One region of the Methylovirgula sp. genome, then DNA from elsewhere that is predicted to be linked to it. Evidence: predicted binding sites of a transcription regulator. Region 1 holds the regulator's gene; the other holds the start of a gene.
The links. Region 1 encodes PhoB, which activates phosphate uptake and scavenging genes when phosphate is short. Its sites were predicted from a motif close to TGTCATNNANCTGTCAT; they were not measured.
Positions count from the first base shown of each region.

Region 2: WDN02_RS10720 (RNA degradosome polyphosphate kinase) is a predicted target of PhoB. The motif match lies at 1,856-1,872, and genes of this name have one in related genera.

Region 1 covers NZ_JBBCGP010000001.1:1,344,539-1,347,949, reverse strand. Annotated here, with positions in the region: gene WDN02_RS06630 (autotransporter domain-containing protein) at 1-692, opposite strand, end outside; gene WDN02_RS06625 (hypothetical protein) at 924-1,085, shown strand; gene phoB (phosphate regulon transcriptional regulator PhoB) at 1,138-1,926, opposite strand; gene phoU (phosphate signaling complex protein PhoU) at 1,934-2,647, opposite strand; gene pstB (phosphate ABC transporter ATP-binding protein PstB) at 2,675-3,411, opposite strand, start outside.
Region 2 covers NZ_JBBCGP010000001.1:2,190,966-2,194,376, reverse strand. Annotated here, with positions in the region: gene WDN02_RS10720 (RNA degradosome polyphosphate kinase) at 1-1,682, opposite strand, end outside; gene WDN02_RS10715 (hypothetical protein) at 2,009-2,230, opposite strand; gene WDN02_RS10710 (nitroreductase family protein) at 2,255-2,851, opposite strand; gene yidD (membrane protein insertion efficiency factor YidD) at 2,960-3,307, opposite strand; gene WDN02_RS10700 (iron-sulfur cluster assembly scaffold protein) at 3,297-3,411, opposite strand, start outside.

The DNA.
Region 1 (3,411 bases):
CCGTCAATGCCGGCACCGCCAGCACCAGCGCTGTCAGTCCCAGCCCCGCCGTTACCGCCCTCAATCGTCCCCGAATTGATAATTGTGAGACCATTGAGCCCAGCGCCGCCAGCGTTGTCACCACCACCAATGGCGCCGCCTCTGAAGCCATTACCGCCGCTGCCAATACCTGCACCGCCACCACTACCGTCTTCGCCAATGTCGGTGCCGCCATCGCCGCCGGCGATGATACCGGAATTGATGATCGTGGAACTGGTAATCGTAAAGCCGGCGGCACCGCCGCTGTTACCGCCGGCGCCTGCACCGCCGCCACCGCCAATACCCGCGCCACCGCCGCCGCCGGCGAAGGTGGCCGCACCGCCCTGGATGGTGCCCGTATTCGTCAGTACATCAATCGTCCCGCTCCCAGGAGAGCCGGCATTGTCGCCGCCGCCGCCGCCGCCGACACCGGCGCCGCCGCCACCCTGGCCCAACCCTTGACCACCCGTCCCATTGCCGCCGTTGGCGCCGCCATGAGCGCCGCTGCCACCACTGCCGCCGCCGAAGCCACCACCACCACCGCCGCCGCCGTCGGTGGCGACGGTAGCACCATCGCCGCCAGTCACCTGCGCGAAGCTTTGCGCCGGCATAGCCACTGTGAACGTTCCGGCAAACACCAGAATCAGCGTGGCGGCGAAAACGGCTTTGGTCACAAGAGATCCCCGAACAATAATGCGCTGCGCGGCCGGTGTCCGATCACGGCGTGGAAATATATTTTAAGCCGCACGGGCCAGCGTAGCTTTTGACGTGAGCGGCACAATACGAGCTGGGTTCACAACGCCGTTATTAATGAGAACGCGGACGCTTTTCGGAATTCTGTTACACGGCGAACACACTCACGTATAAAGAATCCACGTGCTTCTGCGCATGGTCGAGGAGCAACAATGAATGCGGACCCATCGATCGCAGCAAAAGGCCGCCGCCAGCGTGCCCGTATCGCTGGCCGCCGCGCGGAAACCTGGGCCGCGCTCTATTTGCAGAAGGGTCCCGGTTCGAAATCCGCAGCGCGTAACACGGAAACCACGGTGGCCGTTAAGCTGCGATGATCTATGCAAGGCGGGGGTGGCCGAGCGTCGGCCACAGTATCGACCTGCAATCCTATTCGGTCTTGCCGAACGTCTCGTCGAAGGAATAGCCGGCGCCGCGGATCGTGCGGATCGGATCGCGCTCGCCGACCAGCGACAACGCCTTGCGCAGCCGGCCGACATGAACGTCGACGGTGCGCTCGTCGATCTCGGCCGAAAAACCCCAGATCGAATCCAGTAATTGCGCGCGCGAGAAGACGCGGCCGGGTTTGGCCATCAGATATTCGAGCAGGCGGAATTCGGTCGGTCCAAGATGGACGTTCCGATCGCCGCGGCTGACGCGCCAATTTTCCCGATCGAGCGCAAGATCGCCTGCAATAAGCAGCGCTGCGACACGATCCGGACGGGCGCGGCGCAGTAAGGCGCGTACGCGCGCCATCAGCTCGGGAACCGAGAATGGCTTGACGATATAATCGTCCGCGCCGATCGAGAGACCGCGCACCCGCTCGCTCTCGTCGCCGCGCGCTGTCAGCATGATGACTGGAAGGCTGCGCGTTGCATCGCGTGCCCGCATGCGCCGGCAGATTTCGAGCCCTGAGACGCCAGGCAGCATCCAATCGAGGATGACGAGATCGGGCGGCGACTCGACCAGCCGCAACTCCGCTTCGTCACCGCGCTCGACACGCTCGACGATGAAGCCCTCGGCTTCGAGATTATAGCTCAACAACAGGCTGAGCGCGGCCTCATCCTCCACGACAAGAATACGCGGCGGCGCGACGGCGGCGGAATTGACCCGGGGCGGCGCGGTTCGCACGTCTTGCTGCGAGCGCGCATCCGGAACTGAGACGATCTGATCGTTCATCTAGGACTCACTTCGGCATGGGCAGATAATCGGCCGCGGGCGAGGGGCCTTTCGGCCGATCCATCGGCAGACTTTCTCCGGTGACCAAATAGACAACTGTTTCCGCGATATTGGTGGAATGGTCGCCAATCCGCTCGATGTTCTTGGAGCAGAAGAGGAGATGCGCGCAGAACGAGATATTGCGCGGGTCTTCCATCATGAACGTCAGCAGGTCGCGGAAAACCGAATCTTCTAGCGCATCAAGTTCTACATCGTGCGTCCAGACCATGCGCGCGCGTTCAACATCGCGCAGTGCATAAGCATCGAGCGCGTCCTTCAACAGCATCGCGGCCGCCTCATGCATCGACTTCAGGCCGACTATGGCGCGGGGGAGCCGCGTCTCACCAGACAGCTTCAACGCCCGCTTCGCGATATTCTTGGCCAGATCGCCGACGCGTTCGAGATCGCCGGAAATACGGATCGCCGCGACGATCTCGCGCAAATCCGCCGCCAGCGGCTGGCGCTTGGCAATCGTCAGGATCGCCTGCTCTTCCACGTCGCGTTGCAGCACGTCGAGCCGCAAATCCATTGAGATCGTCACGCGCGCAAGATCGGAATCAAGCGTCGCGAGCGCATCCATCGCATTGCTCAGCATTTGCTCGGCGATGCCGCCCATTTCCGCGATCTTGCGGCCAAGGGCTTCGAGCTCGTCGTCGTAGGCTCTGACGGTATGATCGGTCATGGCAATAGGGTCCTGAAACCGGAAACCTCAGCCGAAGCGGCCGGTGACGTAATTCTGCGTCCGCTGGTTTTCGGGCGCGGTGAAGATTTGATGCGTCAGTCCAAACTCGACGAGCTCGCCGAGATACATGAAGGCCGTGTGTTCGGAGACGCGAACCGCCTGCTGCATGTTATGCGTGACGATGGCGATCGTGTACTTATCTTTCAGTTCGTCAATCAACTCTTCCACTTTCGCGGTGGAAATCGGATCGAGCGCCGAGCAGGGCTCGTCGAAAAGGATAACTTCCGGGTGGATGGCGACGGTGCGGGCGATGCACAGGCGCTGCTGCTGACCGCCGGAGAGCGACAGGCCGCTGGCGTTGAGCTTGTCCTTGACCTCTTCCCAAAGCGCGGCGCCGCGCAACGCCGTTTCCACCCGTCCTTCGAGATCGGCGCGTGACACGCGCTCGTAAAGCTTAACGCCGAAAGCGATATTGTCGAAGATCGACATCGGGAAGGGCGTCGGCTTCTGGAATACCATGCCGACACGCGAGCGCAGCAAGTTCAGATCCTGCGATGGCGAGAGAATATTCGTGCCGTCGAGTAAAACCTCGCCCTCGGCCCGCTGGCCAGGATAAAGATCGTACATGCGGTTCAACACGCGCAGCAAGGTTGACTTGCCGCAGCCGGACGGCCCGATGAGCGCCGTGACCTTATTGCTGTAGAGCGGGAGATTGACGTTCTTCACCGCATGGTGCGCGCCATAATAGAATTGCAGATTCTTCA
Region 2 (3,411 bases), 850 kb from region 1:
GCGGCATAAAGGGCATCGATGATCTCGGGATCAACGAGCGCATTGCATTTGGCCCAGATCGCCGCCGGCTTGCCCGCGCGGGCCAATTCCGCCTCGCGCGCGATGTGATCGAGCAGCCGCTTCTTCAAATTGATCGGCGAGATCGACATGCGCTCCAATTGCGCCGGCTCGGCATAGCCGGTGATGTAATTGAAGACGCGTGAGACATCGCTCGCGATTGCCGGATCGGCCGTGAAGAACGAAATGTCAGTGTAAATGCGCGCCGTCACCGGATGGTAATTGCCGGTGCCGAGATGGCAGTAGGTTACGAGGCCATTGCCTTCGCGCCGCACGACCATCGACAGCTTGGCGTGCGTCTTGAGCGCGATGAAGCCGAAGACCACCTGTGCACCGGCGCGTTCGAGATCGAGCGCCCAGCGGATGTTGGCCTCTTCATCGAAGCGGGCCTTCAATTCGACGAGCGCGGTAACCGATTTGCCGGCCTCCGCCGCCTCGATGAGCGCCCGGACGATCGGACTGTCGGCCGATGTACGATAGAGCGTCTGCTTGATCGCCACCACCGACGGGTCGGCCGCAGCCTGTTTCAGAAATTGCACGACGACGTCGAAGGACTCGTACGGATGATGGACGACGAGGTCTTTCTGTTTGATAGCGACGAAGCAATCGCCGCCGTTCTCGCGAACCCGCTCGGGGAACCGCGGATTATACGGCTTGAACTTCAACTCCGGCCGATCGACGGCGCCAATCAGCGTCGAAAGTTCGTTCTGCGCCAGCATTCCATCCAGGACGAAAATTTCGTCGTAGGCGACGTCGAGTTCTTCGGCGACAAAATTGCGCAATTGCTCCGGCATACGCCCATCGACTTCAAGCCGGATAACCGAACCGCGGCGGCGGCGCTTCAACGCCGTCTGGAAGAGCAGCACAAGATCTTCAGCCTCTTCCTCGACCTCGATATCGCTGTCACGGATGACGCGGAAAATACCGGAGCCGCGCACCAGATAACCGGGGAACAGCGCCTGCGTGAACATGCCGACAAGCGTCTCAATGGCGATGAAACGCTGGGTGTTTCCCGACGGCGGCAATTGAACAAAGCGGTCCGCCTTGGTCGGAAGACGTATCAGCGCTTTGAGATGCCGGTTCTCGCGTGGCTCGACCAGTTCGAGCGCGACGGTGAAGCCGAGATTGGGGATGAATGGGAACGGATGCGCCGGATCGACGGCCAGCGGCGTCAGCAGCGGGAAGACATGCTGCAGGAAATATTGTTCGAGCCACGCGATGTCGGCGGGCTCTTGATCGCGCGCCTCAAGCAGAACGATGGAATTGGCTTTCAATTCCGCGCGCAGCTCGCCCCAGCGCCTCTGCTGCTCGGCCGCAACCAAGCCAACACGCTCGCGAATTTTGGCCAATTGTTCGGCCGGTGTCAGTCCGTCCTCGGACGGTGTCGAAACACCCGCCCGCACCTGGCCGCGCAGGCCCGCAACGCGGACCATGAAGAATTCGTCGAGGTTGTTGGCGGAGATCGACAGGAACCGCAATTGCTCCAGCAGAGGATGATTGCGATTCGAGGCCTCCTGCAGGACGCGACGGTTGAATTCGAGCCACGACAATTCGCGATTGATGAACCGCTCCGGCGAATGGACGAGGTCGGGATCCGGTACGGCTCCTTCGGCGATATTATCCATGATCGAGATCGAGGCCGCGGGCGACGAATCACCGGTAAGCGCCGGATCGACCGGCGGCGGAACCTCAACAGCCTCTTCGACTTCGGTTGCCACTTCGACGGGTTTCAGCTGATCGCCTTTGGACTGCACGGCACTCTCTCCTTCGCTTCGCCCGGCGACGCTGCCTCCCACTGATGACGTTACCATGACTTTCGCACGATATCGACGCACCGGCGAAAAGGTTCACACCTTTTCGATATCGCGTAAAACCTTATAAAATAAAGGTTTTCAGACACATCACGGGCGTTGCCGGGCGCAAGTTCGCTACGCGGTGCGAGACGATAATTTCACTCGTCGCCGTGCGCGCGCTCGTCGATCGTGATCGTATTGATGTGCGTGAAGTCGACGGAGACCGGTTGCTTCTCCCGCGCCGCCGCGAGCTGGAACGTCTTGATGACATGCTCCAGACGGCGAAACGCCTCTTTATATTCTTCGCTTGTTTCGGAAATGCCGAGTGGCGCGAGGCAGAATTCGATGATCTCGCGCGGCCGGTTCAATTTGGTGCTCATGGCAATTCTCCCGAGATGGATGTGCTAGGCGGGGAAGCCGCCCCTGAATGTGAATTCGCTTTGCGGCTTGCGGCCGTTCGGCAGCTCGCGGGCCTGCAGACCTTCCGGCAAAATGCTCGGATCACCCTTGCGGCCGACGGCGATAGCGGCTTCGGGACGATAATCCTCCGGCAGATTCAGCGCCGGTCCCGTGCGTGCGACATCAAACCCGCCCATCGCATGGGTCGCCCAGCCGAGCCGCTGCGCTTCGAGCGCAAAATAAGCCCACGCCGCACCGGTATCGAACGAATGGCTGCGCGTGGTGACCGGCGTGTCGCTCCCGGCCGGGAGGTTCGTCGTCTTGGAGGCGAGCACAAGCAACGCGCCGGCATTCTTCGCCCAAACCTGGTTTCCTTCGAATAGAAGACCGAGAAACGTGTCGAATTCCGGTGTGCCGCGCAAAGCATAGAAAAAGCGCCACGGCTGCAAATTGGACGACGACGGTGCCCAACGCGCCGCCTCGAATAGACTGCGCAATTCCGCCTCTGGAATTGCTTCGCCGGTGAACGCCCGCGGTGACCAGCGGCCGATAAATTGCAAATCGACCGGATAATCGGCCACACGCGGATTGGTTGCGCTCACGTCATTCCCTCATTCCCAACGGCTTCGCAAAGCCCGACAAACACGCCGGTCTTTTAGTGGATTTGTCGGATCAACGACAGTCAATTGGCGATGCGGCCAAACGCGCCTTTACTGCTTCGGTGCTTTGGGGGTTTCGGCCTCGCATTCGAACCGCCTGTGCGGACGAGCGAAAAATACTCCGAACCTTCGCCGCAACGGGACAACCTTCTCCGGGACCGGATCGTAGCCCGAAGTTCCCCATGGATGACAGCGACAGATCCGGACCGCGCCCAGGCGGCTCCCCAAGATAAGGCCATGCCGCTGAATCGCCTCATCTGTATAGGCAGAACAGCTCGGCTCATGCCGGCAAGACCGGCCGATAAAAGCCGAAAGACTGAGCTGATAGGCGCGGATCAGAAGATGCGCACCGCGGCGCGGCAGAAGCTGCCAGTCATTGAGCTCGCCGTCAGAAGGCATCCTGCGAGACCTTTTCCCGCGCCTCGATCTGTTGGACGGCGTCGACCGTCGCTTCGAACGTCAGCAGCGTCGAAGCATGGCGCGCCTTATAGTCGCGCACCGGT